4 regions of the Vibrio sp. V30_P3S12P165 genome follow, and region 1 is predicted to be linked to each of the others. Evidence: predicted binding sites of a transcription regulator. Region 1 holds the regulator's gene; each other region holds the start of a gene.
The links. The regulator MetJ, encoded in region 1, represses methionine synthesis genes. The targets are predictions, from matches to a motif close to TTAGACNTNTANANGTCTAA.
Positions count from the first base shown of each region.

Region 2: a site for MetJ is predicted at 2,951-2,970, ahead of metN (methionine ABC transporter ATP-binding protein MetN). Genes of this name have one in related genera too.
Region 3: a site for MetJ is predicted at 1,245-1,264, ahead of metH (methionine synthase). Genes of this name have one in related genera too.
Region 4: a site for MetJ is predicted at 1,731-1,750, ahead of metK (methionine adenosyltransferase). Genes of this name have one in related genera too.

Region 1 covers NZ_WXWH01000060.1:51,412-55,785, forward strand. The annotation lists gene rpmE (50S ribosomal protein L31) at 1-206, shown strand, start outside; gene CAG57_RS12295 (malic enzyme-like NAD(P)-binding protein) at 483-1,757, shown strand; gene metJ (met regulon transcriptional regulator MetJ) at 1,842-2,159, opposite strand; gene CAG57_RS12305 (O-succinylhomoserine (thiol)-lyase) at 2,404-3,570, shown strand; gene CAG57_RS12310 (bifunctional aspartate kinase/homoserine dehydrogenase II) at 3,564-4,374, shown strand, end outside.
Region 2 covers NZ_WXWH01000046.1:69,993-74,366, reverse strand. The annotation lists gene CAG57_RS09950 (Zn-ribbon-containing protein) at 1-101, shown strand, start outside; gene CAG57_RS09945 (MetQ/NlpA family lipoprotein) at 314-1,123, opposite strand; gene CAG57_RS09940 (methionine ABC transporter permease) at 1,157-1,855, opposite strand; gene metN (methionine ABC transporter ATP-binding protein MetN) at 1,845-2,879, opposite strand; gene gmhB (D-glycero-beta-D-manno-heptose 1,7-bisphosphate 7-phosphatase) at 3,093-3,659, shown strand; gene treR (trehalose operon repressor TreR) at 3,665-4,374, shown strand, end outside.
Region 3 covers NZ_WXWH01000005.1:122,549-126,922, reverse strand. The annotation lists gene CAG57_RS01350 (cation:proton antiporter) at 1-1,132, opposite strand, end outside; gene metH (methionine synthase) at 1,337-4,374, shown strand, end outside.
Region 4 covers NZ_WXWH01000005.1:35,208-39,581, forward strand. The annotation lists gene tkt (transketolase) at 1-1,508, opposite strand, end outside; gene metK (methionine adenosyltransferase) at 1,830-2,984, shown strand; gene CAG57_RS00915 (SprT family zinc-dependent metalloprotease) at 3,048-3,551, shown strand; gene CAG57_RS00920 (endonuclease) at 3,632-4,342, shown strand.

The DNA of each region.
Region 1 (4,374 bases):
TCCACCCAGAATATAAAGAAGTTAGCGCAACTTGCTCTTGCGGCAACGCTTTCACTTTCCAATCAACTCTTGGTAAAGAAAGCATCTATCTTGACGTTTGTGACAAATGCCACCCATTCTATACTGGTAAACAACGTATCGTTGATACTGGTGGCCGTGTTGATCGCTTTAACAAACGTTTTGGCGCACTATCAAGTAAAAAGTAATCGCCAAGCAAAAAGTAATCGCGAGTTTAAGCAAAGATTACCCAAGGACGCTACGGCGTCCTTTTTGTTTGTTTTGTAGCGCGGGTTCTTATGCCATGGGCTCCCTTTCCGCCGCCACCGATTGCCAGATACCACAACGAATATAGCGGGTAAGCTGGTCTTATCAGATTAAATCAAACCAGCTTTGCTCGGTTTAAGCACAATCCTACCTAGGCAGTTTGTCTGACATCCTTTAGAATGAGTCGTTCGTTAACAAAACCATAAGAGAACCTCCCTATGTCAGAAGACCAGCAAGACCTTTCTCCAGAAGATGCATTTCGCCAAAGCGCCCTTGATTATCACGCGTTCCCAACGCCGGGAAAAATTGCGATTGCTTTAACTAAGCCAGCCGATTCGGCTGCCGACCTTGCGCTGGCTTACAGTCCAGGTGTTGCTGAACCTGTCCGTGAAATTGCACAGAATGCTGACAATGTCTACAAATACACCGGGAAAGGCAATATGGTTGCCGTCATTTCGAATGGCACCGCCATCTTAGGATTAGGAAACCTTGGCCCAATGGCTTCCAAACCCGTTATGGAAGGGAAAGCGCTCCTGTTTAAGCGTTTTGCTAATCTTGATTCGATTGATATTGAAGTCAAACACCGCACCATTGATGAATTTGTCGATACTGTCGCCAATATCGCCGACTCTTTTGGTGGTATCAACTTAGAAGATATTAAAGCACCAGACTGCTTTGAAATCGAACGTCGCCTAATCGAACGCTGTGACGTGCCCGTATTTCATGATGATCAACACGGAACCGCGATTGTGACCGCAGCAGGCATGCTCAATGCCATTGAACTGCAAGGGAAACAACTCAAAGATTGCATTATTGTCTGCTTAGGGGCTGGCGCAGCGGCTGTTGCTTGTATGGAGCTACTGATTAAATGTGGTGCAATGCGTGAAAAAATTTATATGTTGGATCGCAAAGGAGTGATTCATACTCGCCGAGACGATCTCAATCAATATAAAGCCTTATTTGCCAACAACACTGATAAACGGACTCTGGAAGATGTGATTGCGGGTGCCGATTTATTCCTTGGCGTATCTGGCCCGAATTTACTGCCACCTGAAGCATTAAAATTAATGGCAGACAACCCCGTCATCTTTGCTTGTTCTAACCCAGATCCAGAAATTAAACCGCAATTAGCCCATCAAGTTCGCGATGATTTGATCATGGGTACCGGCCGCAGTGATTATCCAAACCAAGTGAATAACGTACTCTGCTTCCCGTTCATTTTCCGAGGTGCACTGGATGTACGAGCCAGCGAGATTAATGATGAGATGAAATTAGCGGCTGTGGAGGCCATTCGTCAATTAGCCAAAGAACCTGTACCAGACGCAGTCCTACAAGCGGCGGGAGTCAAAAAACTCAGCTTTGGTGCTGAATACATCATTCCTAAACCCATGGATCCACGTTTATTGTCTCGCGTAGCAAGAGCCGTTGCACAAGCCGCCATCGATTCCGGTGTGGCCCGCATCGCAATGCCAGAAAACTATATGCAAGACTAAAACTATCTGCAAGACTAAAACTGAACTGGATCTTCTGACTACAATAAAAAACCTAGCGCTGCTAGGTTTTTTATTGTGAGTGGTTTATTCGTCATAGGCTTCAAATTCAATCCCCATCGCGGTCATTAATGCTTTAGCTTCAGTGGGAATATCATCTGGACGATCTTTTCGCAAGTCTTCATCAGTGGGCAGCGGCTGACCTGTGTAGGCATGCAAAAAAGCTTCACACAACAATTCACTGTTAGTTGCATGGCGCAAGTTATTGATTTGACGTCGAGTACGTTCATCAGTGAGGACTTTCAATACCTTTAGTGGAATTGATACCGTAATTTTTTTTACCTGTTCACTTTTTTTTCCATGCTCAGCATATGGGCTAATATACTCGCCATTCCAGTCTGCCATTGCGCACCTTCGTTGTTTGAATTCGAATCTAAATAATCAAAGACCCTAATTTTAGCGGGATTTACCGCCATAAGCAAAGACATATAGACATCTAGAAGTGTTGACGTCTCATTTAGTGATGAGTAAAGTGTCAACTTATCTAAAAGATCAAATAGCGTTATTTATCGTCATCAGTGTGATGATAGGTTGTGTGAATGAACCTATTCATTCCAATATCGGACGATCATCAGGAAAGGAAATCGTTATGACCACTCGTCAGTCAGCCACCATTGCCGCTCGAACCGGTATTGAATCAGATACTCAATACCATGCTGTTGTTCCCCCCATTTATTTATCAACTAACTATGGATTTCCTGCTTTTGGTGAAGTCCCCACCTATGACTATACACGCTCGGGTAACCCAAATCGAGGGCTACTTGAACAGGCCTTATCTGAATTAGAAGGGGGAGAAGGGGCCATTGTGACCAACTGTGGAACCTCCGCCATTAACCTGTGGATCTCCACCTTTCTAACCCCTAAAGAGTGGATTATTGCACCCCATGATTGCTATGGCGGCACCTATCGACTGCTCAATTCCAGAGCGAAAAAAGGGGATTTCAAGGTGCTATTTATCGACCAATCCGATCCGCAAGCTTTAGCGGATGCGTTCGCTCTCAAACCTAAACTGCTACTCATCGAAACACCATCAAATCCACTCGTTCGCGTGGTTGATATTGCCGACATTTGTCAACAAGCCAAAGCCGTGGGCACACTGATTGCCGTCGACAATACTTTTCTTACACCGATTTATCAAAAACCACTAACCTTAGGGGCTGATTTTGTCATTCACTCCACCACCAAGTATCTGAATGGTCATTCTGATGTGATTGGTGGTGCTATTATCAGTAAAACCAGCCCGCATGCAGAAGAGCTAGCATGGTGGGGTAACTGCCTCGGTTCTACCGGCACCCCGTTTGATAGTTACATGACACTTAGGGGGCTACGTACTTTAGCAGCCAGAATGCGTGGACATGAAGAAAGTGCGCAACGTATTTTAACTTATCTACAAAGTCAGCCTTTAGTGGCCACCATTTATCATCCCAGTTTAACCTCTCACCCTGGCCATACTATCGCTAAACAGCAACAAACTGGCTTTGGTTCAATGCTCAGTTTTGATTTTGCAGGCTCATTTGCTCAACTCAAAGCTTTTGTCGGTCACCTTGCTCTTTTCTCGTTAGCTGAATCATTAGGCGGGGTAGAAAGTTTAGTCTGTCATCCTGCCTCCATGACCCATCGCGCAATGGGGGAAGAGGCGTTAGCAAAAGCGGGCGTTTCAGAACAATTATTACGTTTATCCGTTGGCCTAGAAGAGGTGACAGACTTAATTGCGGATCTCGATCAAGCCTTTAAAAAAGTACAGGAGAGCTGTTAATGGAGAGACAACTGCATAAATTTGGAGGAAGTAGCCTCGCCGATGCCGCTTGCTACCAAAAAGTGATCGGGATTCTGAAAAGCTATTCACAAGCAGAAGATCTGATTGTCGTCTCCGCGGCAGGAAAAACGACCAATCACCTCATCGCTTTTTTAGAACAACGAGCAACCGATGGCCGTATCGCTCATGAATTATTACAGTCATTACGTCAATACCAAAGTCAACTGATTGAAGCTCTATTACCCGATAATAGGGCCGCCATATTACTAGAAAAACTCAATGATGAGTGTTCAGCACTCAGTGAATTGCCTACGCCACTGTCTAGTGCTGAGCGCGCTGCCGTACTTGGCCATGGTGAAGTGTGGTCTGCACGCTTGCTGGCTGCTTTACTCAATGATCAACAGCTTCCAGCGGTAGCTCTGGATGCACGCGATTTTTTGCGAGCAGAAAACGGCCCACAGCCAGAAGTCGACCGTGCACGCTCCTACCCCTTGCTAAAAGAAGCATTAATACAACAGACACAGCAACGAATCGTGATTACTGGGTTTATGGCACGTAATCATCAAGGTGAAACGGTACTGCTGGGGCGAAATGGTTCCGATTACTCCGCAACGGTCATTGGTGCTTTAGCTGGCGTTTCCCGCGTGACCATTTGGAGCGATGTCGCAGGCGTATATAGCGCCGATCCTCGAATCGTGGACAATGCTTGCTTGTTACCATTACTGCGTTTGGATGAAGCCAATGAATTGGCACGGCTAGCAGCGCCCGTTTTACATAGCCGAACCTTACAGCCGGTTGCACAAA
Region 2 (4,374 bases), on a different contig from region 1:
GTATGTGGTTACTTAAAGAACCCTTGCATGACATTTTCCATTTTAAGTGCGATCAATGTCGTATCGTGTCGAATATTTCGTGGGATTATCTGAAAAACTAAAACAGGTTAGTTGCCTCATTCATTAAATGAGGCGAGATAAAAAGGAAATAATCGCTACTTGACGTTGCAGTGATATCGGTTGCGTTCGGTTGGCCAAACTATATTGTGTCGGGCTTGACGACATTGTGTCTGGCTTCACTTAGTTACCGTCGGCCTGCAACGCCAAGTTGTTCGGGTTTATCTTATTACTGTTTTTTGAGGCGTCGTTGAGTTTACCAGCCTTTTACTGAACCACCATGGAAGATGGTTGACGCTGCGTTTGCGACTTCATCGGTTTGGTATGCCTTGAGGAAGTTCTGTACATTTTCAGCGTTGACGTTATCTTGCCGTGCAACTAGCAAGTTGACATAAGGTGACTCTTTGTCTTCGACAAAAATCCCATCTTTTTCGGGAGTCAAGTTGATAGAGCTGGCGTAAGTGGTATTGATAATGGCCAATGTTACATCATCCAGTGCGCGAGGCAGTTGTGCCGCATCAAGTTCCATAATGCGCACACCTTGGGGATTTTCGATGATGTCACGGACCGTGGCCAATAGACCAACGTTCTCACGTAGCGTGATTAACCCCTGCTGTTCAAGTAACAGGAGTGATCGGCCAAGATTGGTTGGGTCATTCGGTACCGCAATACGGGCTCCTTGTTCTATTTCATCGATGCTTTTGATCTGTTTTGAATAGCCAGCGATAGGATAGACAAAAGTATTACCAACAATGGCCAATTTATAGCCACGGTCAGCGATTTGTTTGTCGAGGTAAGGTTTGTGCTGGAATGCATTGATATCAATTGAACCATCATCTAATGCCGCATTAGGGGTAACGTAGTCTGTGAAGGTAACCAGTTCGACATTCAGGTTATATTTTTCTTTGGCAATGTTGGCGGCAACCTCTGCAACTTGAGCTTCGGCACCGGCAATGACCCCAACTTTGACGCTATTGACATCGACATTTTTTTCACCACAGCCAGACAAAACCAGCGCTGATGCAGCTACTGTAGCAGCCAATAGCCCTTTTAAGTTCAACTTCATATCTATTCTCCTTGTTATAAAACGATATTTTACTTATTTGTGATCAACGCGGCGCACGAGAAAATCACCGATGGATTGAATGATTTGTACTAAAACGATCAGCATAACCACCGTCACGGCCATAATCGTGACATCATAACGGTGGAACCCGTAACGGATTGCCACATCGCCTAAACCGCCACCGCCAACCGTACCAGCCATAGCGGAATAGCTGACCAGGGTAACTAAGGTAATGGTCACTGAATTTAAGATCGTTGGCATCGCTTCAGGTAGAAGTACTTTACGGATAATCTGCATTGGTGTTGCCCCCATCGCTTGGGCTGCTTCAACCAAACCGCTGGGCACTTCGATAAGAGCGCCTTCAATCAAACGCGCAACAAAAGGGATTGCGCCGATGGTTAAAGGGACGATCGCCGCAGTCGTGCCAATAAAGGTTCCGACTAATAGTTTCGTCACCGGGATAATCGCAACCATTAAGACTAAAAATGGTACCGAGCGGCCAATGTTGACGATAGCACCTAATATTTTGTTGAGTCGTATATTTTCTAATAACCCTCCTTTTTTAGTGAGGTGCAAAACGACGCCAAGTGGAATGCCGATAGCAAAGCCAATTAAGCCAGCAACGGCGACCATATATATGGTTTGCCAGGTTGCCGTTAACAGTAAGTCGCTGTTTAAGCTCAGCCACGCACTAATGGCATTCAGCCAGTCTACAATAATATTAAAGGACATAACCGAGCACCTCGACTTTTACGTTGTTGTCTCTGAGATATTGAATTGCGGCGCTATCATTTTGTTCGTCACCAAAGATTTCTGCCACCATCATGCCAAATTTTACCCCGCCAGCGTAGTCAAGATCGGAGCTGAGGATGCTTACATCGATATTAAACTTGCGAGAAATCTGTGACATCAGGGGAGCATCGACGGTTGAGCCAGTAAATTCGAGACGAACCAAAGGGTAACTGCCCGTGACTCGTTGTGGTTGTAAACGCGCTTGGTAATCGTCTGGAATAGACAGATCCAATGTCGAACGAATAAACTGATGCGCTAAGGTGGTTTTGGGGTAAGCAAAAATATCACCGACACTACCTTTTTCTACTAATTGTCCATCGCCGATGATGGCGACCTCGTGACAAATGTTTTTAACTACATCCATTTCATGGGTAATCAGCAAAATCGTAATATTTAATTGTCGGTTGATCTCTTTTAGAAGCTCAAGAATGGATTGCGTTGTTGCCGGATCAAGCGCACTGGTTGCTTCATCACAAAGTAAAACTTTAGGATCAGACGCTAAAGCGCGCGCAATTGCAACGCGTTGCTTTTGCCCACCACTTAAATTGGCTGGATAAGTATCTCGCTTTTCTGCTAAGTCTACTAAGGTCAATAATTCTGTCACTTTACGAGCAATATGTGTCGAGGGATGACCGGCTAACTCAAGGGGTAGCGCGATATTTTCAAACACCGTTCGGGAAGAAAGCAGGTTAAAGTGCTGAAAAATCATCCCAATATTGCGCCTTGCTTGGCTGAGCTGTTTGTTGTTCAGTGTCGTTAAATCGACACCATCGACAATGACACTACCACTGGTTGGTTTTTCCAACATATTGACGCAACGTATCAAGGTGCTTTTGCCTGCGCCTGATGAGCCGATAACACCAAAGATAGTGCCTTGTGCAATATGGAGATTAATGTCTACCAAGGCGTGAATTTCTTGATTACCTTGATAGAACACTTTATTTACTTGATTAATTTGAATCATAAAACCATGCCGCGTTCTTTCACTCTTGTCGATTGATGCTATGAGTTCTGTGATTTTAAGTCAATAGATATTTTTACGTCTAGACGGCTAAAACTTTTTTATGCTGTTAAGTATCGAACAAGAGGGGCTTGATTTTACTGGTAGACTTTCAACCTAGCATATTGGTGCTAGTTGAGTATAATTCTTGGAAAATCGTCACTAGAGAGTAATGTTTTGGCTAAACCCGCTGTGTTTTTAGACCGTGATGGGGTGATTAACCTCGATACGGGGTATGTGCATGATGAGCACGATTTCCATTTTATTGATGGTGTTTTTGATGCGACTCAACAATTGAAAGAGATGGGCTATCTATTAGTGCTGGTGACTAATCAGTCTGGGATCGCTCGAGGTCTCTTCAGTGAAGATCGCTTCTTATCCCTCACTCAGTGGATGGATTGGAACTTTGTTGATAATGGGGTTGAATTTGATGGTGTCTACTACTGTCCACATCATGCTGAACAGGGGATTGGAGACTATAAGCAAGATTGCGACTGCCGTAAACCAAAGCCGGGCATGTTTTTTTCAGCGCGTGATTTTTTGAAAATTGATATGGCGAGGTCGGTGATGGTGGGTGATAAAGTCGAAGACATGATGGCCGCAGAGGCTGCTGGGGTAGGACAGAAAATTTTAGTGCGCACCGGTAAACCGATTACTTCACAAGGTGAAACTTTAGCCAATGCGGTTCTCGATAGCATTGCGAATGTACCCGCCTATCTTCGCTCTTTATCTTCGGCTATCTGAACGCTATGAGTAAAAAACTGACGATCCTTGATATAGCAAAACTCTCCGGTGTCGGAAAATCGACCGTATCGCGAGTTCTCACCAATGATCCGAAAGTGAGGCCAGAGACGCGCGCGCGGGTTGAGCAAGTGATCGCTGAATCTGGCTATGTGCCGTCAAAATCGGCCCAATCTATGCGTGGTGGAAGCCAAAAAGTGGTTGGCGTTATTATTTCTCGTCTTGATTCGCCGTCTGAGAACCGTGCGGTCAGTCGTATGTTGCAAGTGCTTTATCAGCATGGCTATGATGTGGTCATTATGGAAAGCCAGTTTGACAGACAAAAAACGTTAGCTCACCTGCAAGTGTTGGCAAAGCGTAATGTTGATGGGGTAATTGTTTTTGGCTTTACTGATATCGATTTATCGACATTAGCGAGTTGGAATAAACGCGCTGTGCTTGTTGCAATGGACTGTGAATTTGTTTCTTCTATCAATTACGATAACCAAGGTATTATTAATCAAGCGTTGAGTTATCTCCAACAAAAAAATCTATCGCAAATCGCCTTTATTGGCGTTAATCCTCGAGATAAAACCACGGGGTTAATGCGTCTACAGGCTTATCTCGACTGGTGTGAGGCGAACGGCAAGTTGCCTAATTATCAAACCGGTGAGCTAGATCATGAAAGTGCCTATCAATTGGTCGACCACGTTTTATATCAAGACACTCAGGCGATTGT
Region 3 (4,374 bases), on a different contig from region 1:
CTCCTGCAGGGATGGATAAGGCCATTGCTAAAGCTAACCCACCACGGAGCCCTCCCCACGTCAGAATTTTTACAGACCATGGATTGTAACGACGAAAGCGTTTGAAGCCCAAATAAGATATCCACACACTTAGATAGCGTCCACATAGTACTAGTGGAATAGCTAATGCCATTAAAATCCAATCTTCTTGATGAAATTCAAACAGTAACATTGACATACCAATCAGCAAAAATAATACGCCATTTAAAAACTCATCCACTAGTTCCCAGAAGTGATCGAGATGTTCTTCACTCTCTTTAGAAAAACCAATAAAACGAGTCCAGTTACCGATCATAATGCCTGACACCACCATCGCTAATGGACCAGAAACATGGATAACATCAGCAAAAACATAACCAGCAGTCGGAATACCAATGGTCAGTAATAGTTCCATTGAATGGTCATCGGTGGCACTAATCAAATAATGAAATAAGAGTCCAAGAAAAAAACCATAAACAATGCCGCCAATGGCTTCTTGAGCAAAGAGAGTGCTGACGCTAAGAATACTCGGAGTTTCATTTCCGAAGGCAATGATGAATAAAGTCACAAAAATAACTAAACCAAATCCATCATTAAATAGCGATTCTCCTTCTATTTGAGTCGCGATCCGTTTTGGCGCATCGAGTTTCTTGACGATGGCGAGTACAGCAATCGGATCGGTTGGTGAGATCAGTGAGCCAAAAAGTAAGCAATAAATAAGATCAAGTTGAATGCCTATAAATTGGCAAAAAGCATAAAGGATAAAGCCGATAAAAAAAGTTGAGAAGAGGGTGGCACCTAAGGCTAAAGCGATAATTTCCCACTTTTGGTCCTTTAAATTGGGTAACTTAATACCAAGTCCGCCAGCGAAGAGTAAAAATCCAAGAATCCCTTTAAGTAAAAAGTTTTCAAAGTTAATACTTGTGATCGTCTCAGTTGCAATTTGTTTCAAGTGAAAACCATCATTTTGCCCAGCAAGAATGATTAATAATGACAGCATCATAGACCCAGCAGTGATTGCAATGGTGGTTTGCATCTTAACTATTTTACTATTAATAAAAGCAATCATCATTGCGGCTGCCGATAAAAAGCATAAGGTGTAATAGACCGACATAGTTTTCTCATTATGTAACAAAATATGAGTGAAATTCTCGGTGGATTGTGAACAAATAGCAAACCTTTTCTGCGCAATATGGATCAGGTTTATGGGGAAAAACAATAAGATTTTAGACGTCTAGATTTCTAAATTTTCTATGGTAGGATGTGAATAAAGACAATGGAGTGAGGCTTTACAGTGGGAAGTAATATAAGACAAAAAATGGAAGCGCAGCTCAAACAGCGTATTTTATTGATTGATGGTGGTATGGGCACCATGATTCAGGGGTATCAGTTGCAAGAACTGGATTACCGCGGTGAGCGTTTTGCTAATTGGCACTGTGATGTGAAAGGAAATAATGACTTATTGGTGCTGACTCAACCTCAGTTGATCAAAGATATTCATTCCGCCTACTTAGCTGCGGGTGCGGATATTCTTGAAACCAATACCTTTAATGCAACGACGATTGCCATGGCTGATTACGACATGCAATCATTCAGTGCAGAAATTAACTTCGCCGCCGCCCAATTAGCACGTGAAGCCGCGGATGAATGGACAGCTAAAACGCCGGATAAACCCCGTTATGTCGCAGGTGTATTAGGACCAACCAACCGGACATGTTCCCTTTCTCCTGATGTTAACGATCCGGGATATCGAAATATTACTTTTGATCAACTTGTGATTGCCTATTCTGAATCAACGCGAGCGTTAATTAAAGGCGGGTGCGATCTTATTCTGATTGAAACGATCTTTGATACTCTGAATGCGAAAGCTTGTGCTTTTGCGGTCGATTCTGTTTTTGAAGCGTTAGGTGTGACTTTGCCGGTGATGATCTCCGGGACAATCACTGACGCCTCAGGCCGTACGCTCTCAGGCCAAACCACAGAAGCCTTTTACAATTCCCTACGCCATGTTCGGCCACTCTCTTTCGGTCTTAACTGTGCTTTAGGGCCGGATGAACTTCGACAATATGTTGCAGAACTGGCTCGTATCTCTGAAAGCTATGTTTCTGCCCATCCTAATGCTGGCTTACCGAATGCTTTTGGTGAATACGATCTCTCTGCGGAAGAGATGGCTGAGCATATTGCGGAATGGGCAGCCTCCGGCTTTTTAAACTTAGTGGGAGGGTGCTGTGGAACAACACCTGAACACATTGCTGCAATGGCGAAAGCGGTGGAGGGGATCACACCTCGTGCTTTACCTGACCTCAACGTGGAGTGTCGTTTATCTGGCTTAGAACCACTCAATATTGGTAAAGAAACCTTGTTTGTTAACGTGGGGGAGCGGACTAATGTTACGGGCTCCGCTCGCTTTAAGCGGCTCATTAGAGAAGAACAATATGATGAAGCACTCGAGGTGGCTCGAGAACAAGTGGCTAATGGCGCACAAATCATCGATATCAATATGGATGAAGGGATGTTGGATGCCGAAGCCTGCATGGTTCGATTTTTACAGCTGTGTGCTTCTGAACCCGAAATATCCAAAGTACCGATTATGGTTGATTCCTCGAAATGGGAGGTAATTGAGGCTGGTCTCAAATGCATTCAAGGCAAAGGCATTGTGAACTCTATCTCTCTAAAAGAAGGGAAAGATAAATTTGTTGAACAAGCCAAATTAGTTCGCCGTTATGGTGCCGCTGTGATTGTGATGGCGTTTGATGAAGTCGGCCAAGCTGATACGAAAGAACGAAAAGTTGAAATATGCAGCAATGCCTATCGAATCTTAGTCGATGAAGTGGGATTTCCTGCGGAAGATATTATTTTTGACCCGAATATTTTTGCCGTGGCAACAGGCATTGATGAACATAATAATTATGCGGTTGATTTTATTGAAGCCGTTGCGGATATTAAGCGCAATCTACCACATGCGATGATTTCCGGTGGTGTATCTAATGTTTCCTTCTCCTTTCGTGGCAATAATTATGTTCGAGAAGCGATTCATGCCGTTTTCCTCTACCACTGCTTTAAAAATGGCATGGATATGGGCATTGTTAACGCCGGTCAGCTTGAAATTTACGATAATGTTCCCTTGTCTTTACGTGAAGCCGTGGAAGACGTTGTTCTTAACCGTCGACCAGATTCAACTGAACGCTTATTAGAGATAGCAGAACAGTACCGAGACAATGCGGTAGGTAAGGTCGATGATCCAGCACTGTTAGCGTGGCGAACTTGGCCGGTGGAAAAGCGCTTAGAACATGCTTTGGTAAAAGGAATCACCGAGTTTATTGTTGAAGATACGGAACAAGCCCGTCAACAAGCTTCCAAGCCGATAGATGTGATTGAAGGCCCATTAATGGATGGAATGAACGTAGTGGGCGATCTTTTCGGTGAAGGGAAGATGTTCTTACCACAAGTGGTTAAATCGGCACGGGTCATGAAACAAGCGGTCGCTTATTTAGAACCCTATATTAATGCGCTTAAACAAGCCGGTTCGACCAATGGAAAAATCTTGCTTGCCACGGTGAAAGGCGATGTGCATGACATCGGAAAAAATATTGTCGGTGTGGTTTTGCAGTGTAATAACTATGACATTATAGATCTCGGCGTTATGGTGCCTTGTGAACAGATCTTAAAGGTTGCTCGTGAAGAGAAGGTCGACATTATCGGCCTATCAGGGTTGATCACTCCGTCGCTGGATGAAATGGTACATGTAGCGAAAGAAATGGGGCGACAAGGTTTTGAGTTGCCTCTTCTTATTGGTGGTGCGACCACATCGAAAGCACACACGGCGGTAAAAATTGAGCAGAACTACCGTCATCCCGTGGTTTATGTCAATAATGCTTCTCGGGCTGTTGGGGTCTGTTCATCATTATTATCCGATGAATTGCGCCCCGCTTTTATAGAAAAACTGAATTTAGATTATCAACGTACCCGAGATCAACATGCGAGAAAGAAACCGAAAACTCGTCCAGTGAGTTTGGAAAAAGCACGATCCAATAAAGCGACCATAGATTGGCAAGCTTATACGCCTCCAGCTCCAGCTCAACCGGGCATCCATGTTTTTGAAACCTGCTCTGTGGCGACGTTACGCCACTATATTGATTGGACGCCTTTTTTTATGACTTGGTCTTTGATGGGGAAATATCCAGCAATACTACAGCATGAGGAAGTAGGGGAAGAAGCTCAACGCCTATTGAATGATGCAAATGAACTGTTGGATAGAGTTGAACGGGAAGGCATTTTACAAGCCAAAGGGATCTGCGGGCTATTTCCTGCTGCCAGTATCGGCGATGATATTGAAGTTTATACCGATGAAACGCG
Region 4 (4,374 bases), on a different contig from region 1:
GCAACGGCTGATTCCACTTGGTCACAAGGACGCCATGTGCTCATGTTTGGTGTTAAACGCAGGGAAGCCATTTGCTCCACCGGTTGGTGAGTTGGGCCATCTTCACCGAGACCAATCGAGTCATGGGTATACACTTGGATGTTTTGTACTTTCATCAACGCAGCCATACGCATCGCGTTACGGGCGTATTCCATAAACATCAGGAAGGTCGCACCGTAAGGAACGAAGCCGCCATGCAGAGCGATACCATTGATGATCGCCGTCATGCCAAATTCACGCACGCCATAATGGATATAATTACCGGAAAAATCTTCTGCCGTCAGAGATTGAGATCCTGACCACATAGTGAGGTTTGATGGCGCTAAGTCCGCCGAGCCGCCCATAAATTCTGGCAATAACTTACCAAACGCTTCGAGCGCGTTTTGAGACGCTTTACGTGAAGCAATATTGGCAGGGTTGGCTTGCAGGTTAGCGATAATCTCGCTGGTGGCAGCTTCCCAATTAGCTGGCAATTCACCCGCTACGCGGCGTTTGTATTCTGCGGCTTCTGCTGGGTAAGCTTTCGCGTAAGCAGCAAATTTCTCATTCCAAGCCGCTTCTTTGCTTGCACCGACTTGTTTAGCATCCCACTGTGCATAAATATCCGCAGGAATTTCAAATGGTGCGTGTTCCCAACCTAAGAATTCACGAGCCGCTTTGATTTCATCGTTGCCTAGTGGCGCACCATGGCAATCGTGTGAGCCGGCTTTATTAGGAGAGCCAAACCCGATAATGGTTTTGGTACAAATGAGGGTTGGGCGAGACGTTTCCGCTTTTGCCGCTTCGATCGCGGCATGAATCGCATCCGCATCATGGCCGTCAACCGCTGGGATCACATGCCAACCGTAAGCTTCAAAGCGTTTTGGTGTATCGTCAGAGAACCATCCTTCTACATGACCATCAATAGAGATGCCGTTGTCATCCCAAAAAGCAATCAGTTTGCCAAGGCCAAGCGTACCAGCAAGTGAACACGCTTCATGAGAAATGCCTTCCATTAAGCAGCCATCACCCATAAACACATAAGTAAAGTGATCGACAATATCGTGGCCTGGTTTATTAAATTGAGCGGCTAATGCTTTTTCTGCAATCGCCATCCCCACGGCATTAGTAATGCCTTGCCCGAGTGGGCCAGTTGTTGTTTCAATACCTGGCGCATAACCATATTCTGGGTGGCCTGGCGTTTTCGAGTGTAACTGACGGAAATTTTTTAGATCGTCAATCGAAAGCTCGTATCCTGTTAGGTGTAACAGTGAGTAAATTAGCATAGAACCGTGACCATTAGACAAGACAAAACGGTCGCGATCAGCCCAGTGTGGGTTTTGTGGATTGTGGTTTAAATGTGAACGCCACAGCACTTCAGCGATATCCGCCATCCCCATCGGGGCACCCGGGTGGCCAGAATTAGCTTTTTGAACGCCGTCCATGCTCAGAGCACGGATCGCATTGGCAAGTTGTTTGCGAGAAGACATGTCAACTCCTAAATGGGAAGTAAGCGAGATGAGTAAAAATCGAGGTCAGTATTGTCGCAAAGCCCCTCGGGCTCTGCAAACCTTTTGCTGGTGATTTATTCTATTTTTGCAAGGTGTTACCACATATTTCGGTATAACGATAAAAATCTTATAATTTTGAGCAAACGTTTGGCTATAAGATAAACTAAAAAAGAGCTTGTAATTTAAGCGCTGAAAACTAGAATAGACGTCTAGATGTAGAAACGCCTACATATTGAACAATTTCATCGTTCAGTCATTCTCGTTGACTGCTCGTTACTGATATAACTTTTTGGAGCTATCATGGCTAAACACTTGTTTACTTCTGAATCCGTATCAGAAGGTCATCCAGATAAAATTGCCGACCAAATCTCTGACGCGGTACTTGATGCCATTTTAGAACAAGATCCGAAAGCACGCGTCGCCTGTGAGACTTATGTCAAAACTGGCATGGTGATGGTTGGCGGCGAAATCACCACTTCAGCTTGGGTCGACATTGAAGAACTCACTCGTCACACTGTACGTGAGATTGGTTACACTCACTCGGATATGGGATTTGATGCCAATTCATGTGCAGTACTCAATACGATTGGCAAACAATCTCCAGATATAAATCAAGGGGTTGACAAAGCTGATCCGAAAGAACAAGGCGCGGGCGACCAGGGCATCATGTTTGGTTATGCGTGTAATGAAACTGACGTACTCATGCCGGCCCCCATTACTTATGCTCATCGCTTAATGCAACGCCAAGCTGAAGTTCGTAAAAACGGTACGCTTGAATGGCTACGCCCTGATGCGAAATCGCAAGTTACCTTCCAATATGATCAAGGAAACATCGTCGGCATCGACGCTGTCGTTCTGTCAACGCAACACAGTGATTCGGTTTCCACCGCCGATCTACGTGAAGGCGTCATGGAGGAAATCATCAAACCCGTTTTACCAGCCGAATGGTTAAGCAAAGAGACCAAATTCTTTATCAACCCAACGGGTCGTTTCGTGATTGGTGGCCCAATGGGCGACTGTGGCTTAACCGGACGTAAAATTATCGTTGATACCTATGGCGGCGCAGCTCGCCACGGTGGTGGAGCATTCTCAGGTAAAGATCCATCCAAAGTTGACCGTAGCGCTGCTTATGCTGCTCGTTATGTGGCGAAAAACATTGTGGCCGCGGGTATGGCTGATCGTTGTGAAATTCAGCTTTCCTACGCGATTGGCGTAGCTGATCCAACGTCTATTATGGTGGAGACTTTTGGCACAGAAAAAGTCTCACATGATATTATCATTGAGGCGGTACGCCAATTATTTGATCTCCGCCCTTATGGGTTACAAGAGATGCTGAACTTACTGCAACCAATTTATAAGAAAACCGCAGCCTATGGCCACTTTGGTCGAGAGGAATTCCCATGGGAAGCAACCGATAAAGCGGCCCAATTGCGTGATTTTGCTGGTATTAAGTAAATCAATACTTATTGATATAATAGAACCTCAGCCTCGGCTGGGGTTTTTTATTGGGAGTTCCCCTTGCTTGACTTTGAATTACACTATCGCGCTCACCGGCAAATAGAACACTGCATCAAACTGGCTAGTGACTATTTTGCTTATCCATTCCCTCTGCCGAGTCTCAACTTTAAACTGCGAGGCAAAACGGCAGGAAAAGCCTATCTTCAGCTATGGGAAATTCGTTTAAATCCTATTTTATTTATAGAAAACACACATGCGTTTCTCTCCGAAGTCATCCCCCATGAAATTGCCCACCTCATCACTTATCATCAATATGGTCGAGTTCGTCCTCATGGTGCAGAATGGCAACAGATAATGTCACAGGTGTTTCAGTGTGTTCCGCGCACCACTCACTCGTTTAATGTCCATTCTGTCCAAGGTAAAACATTCGAATATCGGTGTTCATGCCAAAGCTATCCGCTGTCGATACGCCGCCATAATAAAGTATTACGTCAACAAGCCACTTATCGCTGCCGACGCTGTCAACAGCCACTACATTTTACCGGCCAACAGCTAACTCGTTAATCGTTCGCTTCCCTAATGGATAGGCAGGCCATTTTTTGAGTGTTAGACTGAGAAAAATCATACTAAAACCAGTCTAAATTATGTTTCATTTTCGTTTGCTATCCACTATATGCCTACTGCTCTTTAGTCGTGGGCTATTTGCTTCTGCACCCACCTCTTTTTCTCAAGCCAAAAAAGCGGCAATCACGATTTATCAACAGCATCCGATCAGTTTTTACTGCGGATGTAACATTACTTGGAAAGGAAAAAAAGGGCTTCCTGAGCTTGAGTCTTGTGGCTACCAAATACGTAAACAAGCCGTACGAGCCAATCGTATAGAGTGGGAACATGTGGTCCCCGCTTGGCAATTTGGCCATCAATTGCAATGCTGGCAAGAAGGCGGTCGAAAAAATTGCACGCACCATGACCAACATTTTCGCCAAATGGAAGCCGATTTACACAACCTGACTCCGGCAATTGGTGAGGTTAACGGTGATCGCTCTAACTTTAATTTTAGTCAATGGAATGGTATTGATGGCGTCACTTATGGGCAGTGTGAAATGCAAGTCAATTTTGCTCAACGAAAGGCCATGCCACCGGCACGCGCACGCGGAGCCATTGCCCGAACTTATTGGTATATGAGCCAGCAATACGGTTTTCGTTTATCGAAACAGCAAGCCCAATTGATGCAGGTATGGGATAGCCAATATCCAGTTGACGAATGGGAATGTGAACGTGATCGACGAATTGCTAAAATTCAAGGCAACCATAACCCCTTTGTCTACAATCAGTGCCCTATCAATCACCCTTAACGACCAATGAGACAGCAGAGCGTATCACCGCT